2 regions of the Citrobacter werkmanii genome follow, and region 1 is predicted to be linked to the other one. Evidence: predicted binding sites of a transcription regulator. Region 1 holds the regulator's gene; the other holds the start of a gene.

The links. The regulator PurR, encoded in region 1, represses purine synthesis genes. The targets are predictions, from matches to a motif close to CANGCAAACGTTTGCNTG.
Region 2: purE (5-(carboxyamino)imidazole ribonucleotide mutase) is a predicted target of PurR. The motif match lies at 3,223-3,240, and genes of this name have one in related genera.

Annotation. Positions count from the first base shown of each region.
Region 1 is NZ_CP044101.1:2,483,605-2,491,172, forward strand. Features, by position in the region: gene cfa (cyclopropane fatty acyl phospholipid synthase) at 1-462, opposite strand, end outside; gene punC (purine nucleoside transporter PunC) at 753-1,958, opposite strand; gene punR (DNA-binding transcriptional activator PunR) at 2,072-3,004, shown strand; gene purR (HTH-type transcriptional repressor PurR) at 3,001-4,026, opposite strand; gene cydH (cytochrome bd-I accessory subunit CydH) at 4,324-4,413, shown strand; gene FOB24_RS12595 (MFS transporter) at 4,589-5,758, shown strand; gene sodB (superoxide dismutase [Fe]) at 5,798-6,379, opposite strand; gene FOB24_RS12605 (C40 family peptidase) at 6,507-7,337, opposite strand.
Region 2 is NZ_CP044101.1:1,587,535-1,595,102, reverse strand. Features, by position in the region: gene FOB24_RS08170 (metal-dependent hydrolase) at 1-203, shown strand, start outside; gene cysS (cysteine--tRNA ligase) at 294-1,679, opposite strand; gene ppiB (peptidylprolyl isomerase B) at 1,853-2,347, shown strand; gene lpxH (UDP-2,3-diacylglucosamine diphosphatase) at 2,350-3,072, shown strand; gene purE (5-(carboxyamino)imidazole ribonucleotide mutase) at 3,311-3,820, shown strand; gene purK (5-(carboxyamino)imidazole ribonucleotide synthase) at 3,817-4,884, shown strand; gene FOB24_RS08140 (carbamate kinase) at 4,926-5,819, opposite strand; gene FOB24_RS08135 (DUF2877 domain-containing protein) at 5,823-6,632, opposite strand; gene FOB24_RS08130 (YlbE family protein) at 6,644-7,568, opposite strand, start outside.

The sequences.
Region 1 (7,568 bases):
CGCCTGTTGGGCAGATTCCAGGGTATCGGCATCTTTCCAGTAGGCGCAGGAATACTGCATGTAAGGATCAAGCATGCGGCTAAAGAGGTCGTTGCCCAGATCGTAATGTTCTTTGCCGACAACCCAGGCGCGCTTCTTGGTCTGTAAATTAAACAGTCGTGCCGTGGCGATACGTAAGGTATCTTTGAAGTGGCGGGGGAGTTGATTTTCAAGCCCGGCGCGCAATACCTTGGTGAAAAATATGTCCAGCCGATCGCACTCCCACCAGCCATCCATATAGCTCTCACCCAAACCTAACGATCCTTCCTGCAGTACGCGTTTGAAAAAATCGGGGTTCTTGACACGAATATCCGCCGCAGCCGAACCATTAATGGTAATGCCTGCACGGCTCAATAATTCATTGGTGATGCGGTACCAGTCATCATCCGGTACGCTGACGTCTTCTATACACGATGAACTCATAGCTTCTCCATCACTGGTCGGTGATCAGAACCTTAAAACAGCGTAGACGCTTTTTTGGGCTTTGTGAGAAATCTCACGGAATTAATCCGCGAATCTTTAATCCGACGTAGAACAGAGGAAGGGAGGAACCCTTACCGAAAAGGCCATCCGTGGAAAAACGGGAACGTTCTTGTCCCCGTTAATACCTAAAAATTATCGTTTTTGTAACAACTGGAAATCAGTATAAGCCTGATTTTTTGACGATTCAATAGAAAATTGTTAGCGGGCTAACTATGTGCCCGCGACAATGATTAGTGAGACTCACCGTGGGCAATTTGCGCCCGGTCATCTGTTTGACGGGTGTTATCGGTCTGCGATTGCATTTTGTAACCGAAGGCTGCCAGCAGCACTGTTGTCAGCATCACGCTGGTGGTGGTGAGCAGCGGGGTGGCGATCAGCCACGACACCACAAGACTTGCCAGGAAGCATAAACCCAGTTGCAGCGTATTTTGCAATGCGGCTGCGCGTCCTGTGGCCTGTGGGAAAGGACGTAACGCCTGAGCGACAACGATAGGATAGATTGCGCCGTTGGCAATCGCCATTACGCAGAATGGGATCAGAATTTCAGCCAGCGCAACATGATGAATAAAGCCGGTAGCCCAGGTGGCAACAACGCTGATGGCATAAAGAATCAGTAACCATGGCAGCATCTGACGACCTTGCCATTTTTGCAGCGCCGCACGGCAACCGTAACCACCAATTAAGAAGGCGATAGTTTGCGGAACATAGCTCAGGCCAATCACTGCCGGGCTGTAGCCCATTTCGCTAAGGATAAACGGTGAACCCGTCAGCCATGCGAAAAAGCTTGCGGAGCAGGCGGCATAAATCAGTACGTTTCCACGATAAGCTTTCGAGCGCAACAGTGTGGCGAAAGTCAGTTTATCCTGGCTGTCGTCGCGTGCTTTAACCGTCGGTTTTAAACGCAGGGCCGGAAGCATCAGAATCAGGGTAATAGCAAACAGGGTGGCGAAAATGGCCTGCCAGGATAAATGGACCAGAATCCAGCTGCCCAATAACGGCGCGAGAGCCGGTGATAACCCGACCAGCGGCATAATGGTGGCAAAGATGCGGTTTACTTTTTGTGAAGGGTAATAGTCTGTAACCAGCGCCTGCCAGATAACCGACGCGGCACAGACGCCAACGGCCTGAATAAAGCGTAGCGCCAGCAAACCAGTGGCGTTTTCAACCCACAGCATACCCAGACTACCCAGCGCAAAAATAGATAAACCCAACAGTAAAATCGGTTTACGGCCATAGCGGTCTGAGAGCGGTCCCCACAGTAGTTGTGCGACGGCGAAACCCGCTAAAAATAAACTTAGGCTGGCGCTGACGGCAGATGCAGGTGTTTGCAGATCGGACTGAATCGCGGCAAAGGCGGGCAGATACATATCCGTCGCCAGAAAGCCGAGCACGCTAAGGCCCGCCAACCAGACTAAAAAACCTTTCCCAGGTTGCATCATCATTTCTCTTTTTTTAGCAATAGAACAATGCCGCTGAGTGTAGTGAGTGAAATTCACGCTGTGAAACGCTAATATTTGCTTACTGATTTCAAATTTTTTGTAGGCAGAATATGTGGTCGGAATATTCACTTGAAGTGGTTGATGCGGTTGCGCGCAACGGCAGTTTCAGTTCAGCCGCGCAGGAGTTACACCGCGTACCTTCGGCGGTAAGCTACACCGTGCGCCAACTGGAGGAGTGGCTGGCTGTACCGCTTTTTGAGCGACGCCATCGCGATGTGGAATTAACGCCTGCCGGCGCGTGGTTTTTAAAAGAAGGGCGCTCTGTTATCAAAAAAATGCAGATCACTCGTCAGCAATGTCAACAAATCGCCAACGGCTGGCGAGGACAACTGGCAATCGCGGTAGATAACATTGTCCGTCCCGAACGTACCCGGCAGATGATTGTGGATTTCTATCGCCACTTTGATGATGTGGAACTGCTGGTTTTTCAGGAAGTCTTTAATGGTGTCTGGGATGCGCTTTCCGATGGGCGTGTGGAGCTGGCTATTGGCGCCACACAGGCCATTCCGGTAGGGGGGCGCTATACCTTCCGCGACATGGGCATGCTGAGCTGGAGCTGCGTGGTGGCCAGCCATCATCCGCTGGCGTCAATGTCGGGGCCGCTAAGCGATGATACGTTGCGCAACTGGCCGTCACTGGTGCGCGAAGATACCTCGCGTACATTGCCGAAGCGTATAACCTGGTTACTGGACAACCAAAAGCGCGTTGTGGTGCCTGACTGGGAATCTTCCGCAACCTGTTTATCTGCGGGATTGTGTGTAGGCATGGTACCAACACATTTTGCCAAGCCGTGGATTGATAGCGGTAAATGGGTGTCGCTGCAGTTGGAGAATCCCTTTCCTGATGCCGCGTGTTGTCTGACATGGCAACAGAACGATACCTCGCCAGCACTGAGCTGGTTGCTGGACTATTTAGGTGATAGCGAAACGCTGAATAAAGAATGGTTGCGGGAGCCAGATGAGGCCCCCGCACAACAGGCTTAACGACGATAATCGCGGAATGGACCGTCAGCAACGGAGCGGCGTTCTACCAGGCGCGGATGAACCTCGATAGACTGCGACTCTTCGCGTTTATTCACGATGCGGTCTAACAGCATATTAAAGGCCGTTTCACCCAGTGAATCCTTAGGCTGGTGAATGGTGGTTAGCGCTGGCGTGAAGAAGCGGGCGTTGCGCACGTTATCATAACCGATGAGCGAGACATCCTGCGGTACGCGCAGTCCCATCTCATCAGCGGCGCACAGCGCGCCCATCGCCATGATATCGCCACCGCAGAAGACGGCGGTCGGACGATGCGACTGTGAAAGAATTTGCTGCATGGCGCGATAACCGGATTCAGGTTCAAAATCGCCCTGTACAATCCAGTTTTCGGGAACCTTAATCAGCGCTTCTTCCATCGCTTTCATAAAGCCAGCCAGACGACCGGCCCCGGTATTCCGCTCCATCGGGCCCGGGATCGCGCCAATCTCGCGATGGCCGCGTTCTATCAGATACCGACCCGCCATGTAACCGCCCTCGAAAGCGTTATCAATGACCGTATCGGTAAAATCAGCTTTAGCTTCGCCCCAGTCCATGACAACCATCGGAATATGGCGATACTCTTCGAGCATCGAAAGCAGCGATTCCGGATACTCAGAACACATCACTAACAGACCATCAACGCGCTTTTGCGCCATCATCGACAGATAGGCCTGCTGCTTTTCAAGACTGTTCCATGCGTTGCCCAGAATCAGGGTATAGCCTTTCTGGAAACAGTTTTTCTCAACGGCTTCGATAATTTCGGCGAAATAGGCCGCTTCGCTGCTGGTCGCCAGCAAGCCGATAGACTTGGTGTGATTCACCTTCAGGCTGCGTGCAACTGCGCTTGGAGAATAGTGCAGCTCTTTGATCGCCGCCCAAACCGCATTACGCGTTTCTTCCGCGACAAAGCGCGTCTTGTTAATTACGTGTGATACGGTTGTAGTGGAAACGTTTGCTCGCTTCGCTACATCTTTAATTGTTGCCATTACATCTCACTCCAGACCATATCCTAAGCTCCTGAGAATACTCCAGGTAAACGTTTGCCTTCACACACCCTTAACGCAACGTAGGGGTTGCGGCACGCCGGGAAAACGACACGGAACGTCAGGAAGGGGTCAATGGCCGGTACGCTAATCAAGTAAGCGTGGAATTTTGTCTGATCTTAACGAAAAGGGGAAGAGTTAAAAGCAGTTATCAATATAAATCGTGAGAGATTTTTGCTTTCAAGTGTGTAAAAATGCGCAATATCACTTTTTGTGTGGGAATAAAAAGGAGAAAACTTGATGAGCACCGATCTGAAATTTTCGTTAGTGACTACCATTATTGTTCTGGGTTTGATCGTCGCGGGTGGCCTGACCGCAGCGCTGCATTGATTTCCCCGAGGGAGTTAGCTCTCCCTCATCCTTTCCGCATCTATTCCCCCTCTATTGTTTGCGAATAAGCAAAAGTCTTTTGCAATTTTGTTAACTTTATTAATTTTGCGATCAATGTCATGCTTTTGACTCTTATTTTATGTCGCGCCACGGCTCGACGTTACGGAGTCGATATATGAAAATCAATTATCCCTTACTGGCGCTGGCGATTGGCGCGTTTGGCATTGGCACCACCGAATTTTCGCCAATGGGATTATTGCCCGTGATTGCCAAAGGGGTGGATGTCTCGATTCCCGCGGCCGGGATGCTGATTAGCGCGTATGCGGTTGGCGTGATGGTGGGGGCTCCGCTGATGACACTGCTGCTGTCCCATCGCGCGCGACGTAATGCGCTGATATTCCTGATGGCTATTTTCACGCTGGGCAACGTGCTTTCCGCTATCTCGCCGGATTACACCACGCTGATGCTGTCACGTATTTTGACCAGTCTTAATCACGGCGCCTTTTTTGGTCTCGGCTCTGTGGTCGCCGCAAGCGTGGTACCTAAACATAAGCAAGCCAGTGCCGTGGCAACCATGTTTATGGGGTTAACGATTGCCAATATTGGCGGTGTTCCCGCGGCGACGTGGCTTGGTGAGACAATCGGCTGGCGGATGTCGTTTATGGCGACGGCGGGTCTGGGCGTCATCGCTATGGTCAGCCTGTTCTTCTCATTACCGAAAGGTGGGGCAGGAGCGCGCCCTGATGTCCGCAGCGAACTGGCGGTACTTATGCGCCCACAGGTGCTGTCGGCTCTGCTGACCACTGTGCTGGGCGCAGGCGCGATGTTCACGCTTTATACTTACATCTCGCCGGTGCTGCACAGCATTACCCATGCCACACCGGTGTTTGTGACCGGAATGCTGGTATTAATTGGCGTCGGATTCTCGATCGGAAACTATCTTGGCGGCAAACTGGCGGATCGTTCTGTCAACGGTACGCTTAAAGGCTTTTTGCTGTTGTTGATGGTTATTATGCTGGCCATTCCCTTCCTCGCGCGTAATGAGCTGGGGGCGGCGGTCAGTATGGTCGTCTGGGGCGCGGCGACGTTTGCGGTGGTTCCGCCGTTGCAGATGCGGGTGATGCGCGTTGCCAGCGAAGCGCCAGGGTTATCATCGTCAGTCAACATTGGCGCGTTTAACCTGGGAAATGCGTTAGGTGCGGCAGCCGGTGGGGCGGTGATTTCCGGTGGTCTGGGCTACAGTTTTGTACCCGTGATGGGAGCGATTGTGGCGGGGCTTGCGTTACTGCTGGTCTTTATCTCGGCAAGAAGGCAATCTGAAGAAGTCTGCACTGCCTCCAGCTAAGGCTAAAACGCAGAAGGGGGGCCCTTCTGCGTTATCATTTTATGCTGCGAAGTTCTTCGCAACAAATTCCCAGTTCACCAGCGCCCAGAAGTGCTCCAGGTAGCCAGGACGGGCATTGCGATAATCGATGTAGTAGGCGTGTTCCCATACGTCAACGGTCATCAGCGGCGTCGCGTCGGTCGTCAGCGGAGTTCCTGCGTTGGAAGTAGAAACGATAGCCAGTTTGCCATCCTTTCCTTTAACCAGCCAGGTCCAGCCAGAACCGAAGTTTTTGATAGCGGCATCGGTGAATTGCGCTTTGAAATCCGCAAAGCTGCCAAAGGAGGCGGCAATTGCATCGGCCAGTTTACCGGTCGGCTCGCCACCTGCGTTCGGCGCCAGGCAGTTCCAGTAGAACGTGTGGTTCCATACCTGTGCAGCATTATTGAATACACCGCCTTCAGAGCTACGAACGATCTCTTCCAGTGATTTACCTTCAAACGCCGTGCCTTTGATCAGGTTGTTCAGGTTGGTCACGTAGGTTTGATGGTGTTTGCCATAGTGGTATTCCAGCGTTTCGGCAGAAATGTGCGGTGCCAGAGCATCTTTGGCATACGGTAATGCAGGTAATTCAAACGACATTGCTTCTCTCCTTATTATTTATATTGAGTACACACAATAGCCTCATTGTGAGTAAGGATAGGGTAGCAAATTGAAAGGTTATGCAAAAGAAGAACTTACCCTACAGCATGTTCTGTAGGGTAAGTTTTTAGCGAATTGTTTTTGGTGTCATTACCCGACGCGCGCCGACATAGTGGCGCTGCCAGTAATCTTCGCTCAGAGAAGTGATTTGAATTTCCTGACCGCTGCGCGGTGACTGAATAAATTTACCGTTACCCACGTAAACACCGACGTGATCGGCTGTGCCGCGACCTTGCGTGCGGAAAAAGACCAGGTCACCGTTTTTCAGCTCGCCACGTTCAATCGGTGCGGCGTCACGCAGGTGGTACATTTCATTCGCCGTACGCGGAATGCGGAATTTAACCAGATCTTTATAGGCGTAATAGACCAGACCGCTGCAATCAAAGCCGGTTCTTGGCGAAGAGCCGCCCCAACGGTAAGGTTTGCCGATTTGGTTCATCAGGGTGGACATAGCGGTTTTCGTCGCTTTCTGCACTTTGACTTTATGCGCCTCAGCAAGCGTTGTCGGTGCGGCGGTTTTCACTTTCACACAGCGCGGCTTATGACCTTTGCGCGGCGTGCATTTTTCAGTCCAGGTAACGGCAGCGGTTTGTGCTGCGGCATTTTTACTGCGACGGTTTACCGTTTTAGTCGATTTTACCGGAGTGGCTGTGCGTTTTTTAGAAGAGGAGGCTGTTTTGCTACTGGTTTTGCTGGTGGTTTTTGTCGCCGATTTCTTGTTGGTCCTGGCTGTTTTTTGGCTGGTTGTTGCGCTTTTCTTTTTATCTACCGTTTTGACGGTGTGGGAACTGGTAGGTGTCGTCCTGGCCTGCTTGGAAGCATGCGCCATAGGCGTAAAAGGCAGTGTAGTAAAAAGTAAAGCACAGAGCGTGATCGAGATTCGGTTTATCCGCGCCACTGAGCAGTCCTCTGTTAAGGCAGGTCTATCATACCTGCGTGTGATTTTCAAAACTTGATGATTCTAATCTATCGAAACGGGGAAAGTTAATAGCTTTTTTTGTTTAACGCGGCGTTTCGTTACCGACCGCAAAAAAAAACAGCAAATCAAAGTGTAGCCGGTGAATAAATAATCAAAACCATACACTTCGAGCGGGTAAGTAAGATTAAGAATGCAACTTTTAACGGTAGG
Region 2 (7,568 bases), 900 kb from region 1:
CCGGCGGCAAAGGCGTCGGCTGGCTGTGGCCGTGGTCGGATGAACGCTTTTTCGCGCCGTGGCAGGTGATTAAAGTCGCGCCGTTCGCGCTGTCACGCTATGCGACCCCTTACGGGCATCAGGTGATTATTTCGGAATTATTATGGGTGTGGCTACCGGGAATGATGATGATGGGTGTGCTGTGGTGGTATCGAAAATATTAATCTGCCGGATGCGACGCGCTGCGTCTTATCCGGCCTACACTCGCTCTTTTGTAGGCCCGGTAAGCGTAGGCGCCACCGGGCATTACAGAGTTACTTACGACGCCAGGTGGTGCCCTGCGGACCATCTTCCAGCACGATGCCCATCTCGTTGAGACGGTCACGCGCGGCGTCGGCCGCCGCCCAGTCTTTCGCCTTACGGGCGTCCAGACGCTGCTGGATTAACGCTTCAATTTCGGCGACTTCACCGTCATCAGCCTGCGCGCCGCTTTGCAGGAATGCTTCTGGATCCTGTTCCAGCAAGCCCAGCACGCTGGAGAGCTTACGCAGATGCGCAGCCATACCGTTCGCCGCCGCCATATCTTCACCCTTCAGGCGGTTAACTTCACGCGCCATATCAAACAGCACGGAGTACGCTTCCGGGGTGTTGAAGTCGTCATCCATCGCTTCAATGAAACGCGCTTCAAAGGCCTCGCCACCCGCAGGGGCAACGGATTTGTCAGTGCCGCGCAGCGCAGTGTACAGACGTTCCAGCGCGGAACGCGCCTGTTTCAGGTTCTCTTCGCTGTAGTTCAACTGGCTACGGTAATGCCCCGACATCAGGAAGTAGCGAATGGTTTCGGCGTCGTAGTATTTCAGCACGTCGCGCACGGTAAAGAAGTTGCCCAGCGATTTGGACATTTTCTCGCGGTCAACCATCACCATCCCGGAGTGCATCCAGTAGTTCACGTATTCGCCATCGTGCGCACAGGTGGACTGGGCAATTTCGTTTTCATGGTGCGGGAACATCAGGTCGGAGCCGCCACCGTGAATATCAAAATGGTTGCCCAACTGTTTGCAGTTCATCGCCGAACACTCGATATGCCAGCCCGGACGACCAGCGCCCCACGGAGATGGCCAGCTCGGTTCACCCTCTTTGGACATTTTCCATAGCACGAAGTCCATCGGGTTGCGCTTCACGTCAACCACGTCGACGCGTGCGCCTGCCTGCAGTTGATCCAGATCCTGGCGTGACAACTGACCGTAGTTCGGATCAGTCGGGACATCGAACATCACGTCGCCGTTATCGGCAACATAGGCGTGACCTTTGGCGATCAGCTGTTCGGTGATCTCAATAATCTCGGCGATATGATGCGTAGCGCGAGGTTCCAGATCCGGGCGCAGAATATTCAGCGCATCGAAATCGCTATGCATTTCCGCAATCATGCGATCGACCAGCGCGACAAAGCTCTCGCCGTTTTCATTCGCGCGCTTGATGATTTTGTCGTCGATATCGGTAATGTTGCGCACATACTTCAGCTTATAGCCGAGGAAGCGCAGATAACGCGCAACGACGTCGAAAGAAACGAAAGTACGTCCGTGGCCAATATGACAGAGATCGTAAACGGTAATACCACACACGTACATGCCGACTTCCCCGGCATGAATAGGTTTGAATTCCTCTTTTTGGCGCGTCAGTGTATTAAAGATTTTTAACATCGAAGATTCCGTGTAGACGTGTGTGGGTAATAATATCCGTATAATACATATTATTCGTAATCGAAGCAGCACACTTTGCAAGGTGATCGCAGCTTGCGGTTATGCTATAACACACCCCTAACTCTGACCCTTACCAGGGTCGAAGCACCAATCTATCGGAACAGGATGCAAAAATGGTTACTTTCCACACTAATCACGGCGATATCGTAATCAAAACGTTTGATGATAAAGCGCCTGAAACAGTTAAAAACTTCCTGGACTACTGCCGCGAAGGTTTTTATAACAACACCATTTTCCACCGTGTTATTAACGGTTTCATGATCCAGGGCGGTGGTTTCGAGCCGGGCATGAAGCAAAAAGCCACGAAAGAAGCGATCAAAAACGAAGCGAACAACGGTCTGAAAAACACCCGTGGTACGCTGGCAATGGCGCGTACTCAGGCTCCGCACTCCGCAACCGCACAGTTCTTCATCAACGTTGCTGACAATGACTTCCTGAACTTCTCTGGCGAAAGCATGCAGGGTTGGGGTTACTGCGTATTTGCTGAAGTTGTTGAAGGCATGGACGTGGTTGATAAAATCAAAGGCGTTTCCACTGGTCGCAGCGGTATGCATCAGGATGTGCCGAAAGAAGACGTCATCATCGAAAACGTGACCGTCAGCGAGTAATCGTGGCGACACTGTTTATTGCAGATCTTCACCTCTGCACAGAAGAACCGGCGATCACCGCCGGTTTTCTGCGTTTTTTAGCCGGTGATGCGCGACAAGCCGATGCGCTGTACATTCTCGGCGACCTGTTCGAAGCCTGGATTGGCGACGACGATCCTAATCCGCTGCATCATCAAATAGCCGCGGCGATAAAAGCACTGGTTGATTCCGGCGTTCCCTGCTTTTTTATTCACGGCAACCGTGATTTTCTGCTCGGCAAACGTTTTGCCCGTGAGAGCGGCATGACCTTACTGCCCGAAGAGAAAGTGCTCGATCTGTATGGTCGCAAGGTGCTGATCATGCATGGCGATACGTTATGCACCGACGATGCTGGCTATCAGGCGTTTCGCGCCAAAGTGCATCAACACTGGCTACAAAAACTATTCCTCGCCCTGCCATTGTTCATTCGCCAACGTATTGCCGCGAAAATGCGCGCCAACAGCAAAGCAGCCAACAGCAGTAAGTCGCTGGAGATCATGGATGTGAATCAGCAGACCGTTATTGCCGAGCTGGAAAAACATCAGGCCCAGTGGTTAATTCACGGTCATACCCACCGTCCGGCAGTCCACGAACTTACGGCCAATGGGCAACCCGCCTTCCGCGTTGTATTAGGCGCCTGGCACAGCGAAGGTTCGATGATCAAAGTCACACCACACGACGTTGAACTGATCGCATTCCCGTTTTAATTCTGCAAATACCCCGTTCCTCTTTACACAAAACTATTCGAGTTGCATCGAGGCGGCAAATCCGTGAATCCCCTGGAGCTGACTAAAGTAAGTGACTGGGGTGAGCAGATGCAGCCAACAAAGAGGCAGCTTGAAGAGTGAAGTGTAAAGCGCGCAATCGTTTTCCTTGACGGTGAATTATGCTATTCTCTGTGCCCTCAAAAGTCGAGTGTAGTGCACCACAGGAGTTTTCAGACGCATGTCTTCCCGCAATAATCCGGCGCGTGTCGCCATCGTGATGGGGTCCAAAAGCGACTGGGCTACCATGCAGTTCGCCGCCGAAATCTTCGAAATGCTGGACGTTCCACACCATGTTGAGGTCGTCTCCGCCCACCGTACCCCAGACAAACTGTTCAGTTTCGCCGAAGGCGCTGAAGAAAACGGTTATCAGGTGATTATTGCCGGTGCCGGTGGTGCTGCACATTTGCCAGGAATGATTGCGGCGAAAACGCTGGTGCCTGTTTTAGGCGTTCCGGTACAAAGCGCAGCGTTGAGCGGCGTAGACAGTCTCTACTCCATCGTACAGATGCCTCGCGGTATTCCGGTGGGCACGCTGGCGATCGGCAAAGCGGGCGCAGCCAATGCGGCCCTGCTGGCCGCGCAAATTCTGGCCACACACGACAACGAATTGCATCAGCGTCTGGCTGAGTGGCGTAAAGCGCAAACCGATGAGGTACTGGAGAACCCGGACCCGCGAGGTGTCGCATGAAGCAGGTCTGTGTACTCGGCAATGGTCAGCTAGGACGCATGCTGCGTCAGGCCGGTGAGCCGCTGGGGATTGCGGTCTGGCCCGTCGGGCTGGACGCCGAACCCGCTGCCGTTCCTTTTCAACAAAGCGTGATTACCGCTGAGATTGAGCGCTGGCCGGAAACGGCGCTCACTCGCGAACTGGCGCGTCACCCGGCGTTTGTTAACCGCGACGTCTTTCCGATTATTGCTGACCGTCTGACGCAAAAACAGCTTTTTGACAAACTCAACCTGGCGACCGCGCCATGGCAACTGCTGGCGGATAAAAGCGAATGGTCTGCGGTGTTTGACAAACTCGGCGAGTTGGCGATTGTGAAGCGTCGCATCGGCGGCTACGACGGTCGTGGACAGTGGCGTTTACGCGCGAATGAAACCGAACAACTGCCAGACGACTGCTACGGCGAGTGCATCGTCGAGCGAGGAATCAACTTCTCCGGTGAAGTCTCGCTGGTTGGCGCGCGTGCGCACGACGGCAGCACCGTCTTCTATCCGCTGACTCATAACCTGCATCAGGACGGCATTCTGCGCACCAGCGTGGTATTTCCGCAGGCTAACGCTAAACAACAGGCGCAGGCCGAAGCGATGCTCTCTGCCATCATGCAGGAGCTGGGCTATGTCGGTGTGATGGCGATGGAGTGTTTCATCACCCCGGAAGGTTTGCTGATCAATGAACTGGCTCCGCGCGTACACAACAGCGGGCACTGGACGCAAAACGGCGCCAGCATCAGCCAGTTTGAACTGCACCTGCGCGCCATTACCGGCCTGCCGTTGCCGACGCCGGTGGTGAACAATCCTTCGGTGATGGTAAACCTGATCGGCAGCGACCTGAACTATGACTGGCTGAAGCTGCCGCTGGTGCATCTGCACTGGTATGACAAAGAGGTACGCGAAGGGCGTAAGGTGGGACACCTGAATCTGAGCGACAGCGATACCGCGCGCCTTAGCGCCACGCTGGAAGCGCTCACTCCCCTGCTGCCGCCGGAATATGCCAGCGGCATCATCTGGGCGCAGTCAAAGCTGAAATAAACCGATACGGGAGGTGCGCCTGCGCACGCCTCCCGTTACTTTTACAGACGAATGCAGGTTCCGGCTTTCCCCGCCAACGTGTCTTCAATGCGAGACAGCGCGCCAATCCACGCGGGTTTTCCACGTCGCTTCACGTATCCGCTTACGGCTGTCACCTTTGGCCCCATCGAACCATCGGCTTTAGCAAACGGAGCCAGTTCATCAGGAGAGGCTTGACGAATCGCACGTTGCTCTGGCGTGCCCCAGTTCTCATAGACCGCATCAGCATCGGTGAGGATAACCAGACCGTCGGCATCGATCTGTTCAGCCAGCAATGCCGCCGCCAGATCCTTATCAATGACCGCTTCAGACCCTACCCCTTCCCCGGTCACCGGCACGCCGCCACCGCCGCTACAAATCACCACATGGCCTTCTTTGAGCAAGAGCTTAATGGCATCGCTTTCGACGATCTGGCGAGGCTCAGGCGAGGCGACAACACGACGCAGGTATTTGCCGTCACGTTTCATATGCCAGCCGTAGGTGGCTTCCAGTTGCGTTTGTTCTTCAGGCGAATACACCGGGCCGATAAATTTTTCCGGCGCCATAAACGCGGGATCGTCTTCAGACACCACAATTCGCGTTAACACTGTGGTCACCGGCGGCATCTCCGGTTCAGCGGTCAGACTTTGCGCCAACATATAACCAATCATGCCCTGAGTCTCTGCCACCAGCACATCCAGCGGGTAAGGTTCAACCTCTTTCCAGGCAAGATTCTGTAACGACAACAGACCAACCTGCGGCCCATTGCCATGTACGATGGCCAGGCGGTACGAACGTGCCAGACGCGCCAGGGCAGGTACGGCGCTGGCAATATTACGATATTGATTTTCTGCCGTCAGCGCCTCGCCGCGCTGCAATAATGCGTTGCCGCCAAGAGCAACAACCAGCGTTTTCATTCCCTATCCTTCTATAATTTGTTGCCCAAGCCAGAACCCCAACAAGGTGTCTGCGCCGGAGGTATGCCCGAGCGCCAGCAGCGAATTTATCGCCGCGTCCATCCTTTGGTGTCGGCCCAAAGCATGAGTGAAGTGGAGCAAAGGTGAAGCGAAGTACCCTAATGCCGCGTAGCGTAAGTAGCTCACGCTAACCACAGTCGTCGCCAGTTCAAGATTGCCGGAATATTCAAAGAAACGATGGCCGGAATCCTTATTCAGCGCGCCGAAATACCAGGCGGCCAGCAGCATTCCGGTCAGCGTATCATCATGGCTGGGCGTTAAACCTGGCCCCTTGCCTAACCACTGCCGCCAGTCTGTCGACAAGCCAGCCAGCGCCGAGAAAAAGCAATGGCGGAACTGACGTAACTCGGGGCACAAAGGCAAATTTGCCGCCAGCATTAACGGCCCGAATAATCCCGTTTCCTCGCCGCGATCCATCCAGGCGGATGCAAGGCGCGGGGCATGTGGACGGGACGTTATTTTCAACGAACAACAACGCTGCGGTTGGCGTAACAGAAACGGTCCCAGCACAATCCCCTCGGGGACAGCCTGAGGGGTTTCGCTACCGCTTAACGCCGTACGCAGCGCATCAAAGTCAGACGCACGGATCACCCATCCTCCCGGGCTAAAACCACTGCCCTGGCGGTGCAGCGTTAACAGTGCGCCCCCTTCGGCCACAAGGTTAATCGAGCGCCGCCAGATCCCGGATAGCTGCCATGACTGGCGAAAATCCGGAGACTGCTGACTGCCCATCAGAGGACGGATGATCATCATGCGCGGCTCTCTTAGCTAATGCCCATACTTTCAGCCAGCGCTTCCAGAGCTAGCTCAAAGCAGGCCAGCGGCGCACGAACGGTGCCCGCGCCGATCTGACCAATACCGGCTTCTTTATGGGCAATACCCGTGTTGATCAGCGGCGTAATACCTGTTTCCACGACGCGACGGATATCAAGACCAAGGCAAGCCCCCTGGAAATCCCAGCCAGGGATCTGCAACTGCATATTGCGTTCCAGATAGATTTCAGCCATCTCCTCGGAAACGGACTTCGCGGCCTCCATTCCTCCGGCGCCGACAAACCGCGTTACGCCAGGGGCCGCGATCATCGCGGCACCGCCAATCCCAAAGGTTTCGGTGATGGCGCTATCGCCCATATCCGGGTTAGCTTGTTCCTGCGAGAAGCCGGTAAAGAACAGCCCCTGCGGTGTGTTAACCGGCGCGGTAAACCAGCGATCGCCAAGTCCGCTCACCCGGATCCCGAACATGTCGCCATTACGGGTCATTGCGGTCACAATACTGCCGGAACGCACCAGTGCCCCGGCATCCATTGCCGCTTTGCAGTAAGCCATCGCCAGGTTAAGGAAGAACTGGTCGGTCACGCTGAGGAAATCCATCACCTCAGCAATCTGCTGCTTATCATGTTCCAGACGGGCAATTTGCGGCGCCAGGGTTCGCATCAGCAGAGCTGAAGAGGCAATGTTGCGCTGATGGAACTCATCGCCCATCGTAATGCCCTGCGCCATCATGGCGGTCAGATCAATACCCTGTTCCAGATTGGCCAGCGCCGCGCTTAAAACAGGCATCAGGACATCGCGCATCCAACGTAGACGCTGCTGGACATCTTCGCCATACGCGCCGAAGCGCATCACTTTGCCAATCCCTTCGTTGAGATTGCAGTAAGCCCGGTTACCGTCGGTGATATTTTCCACCACC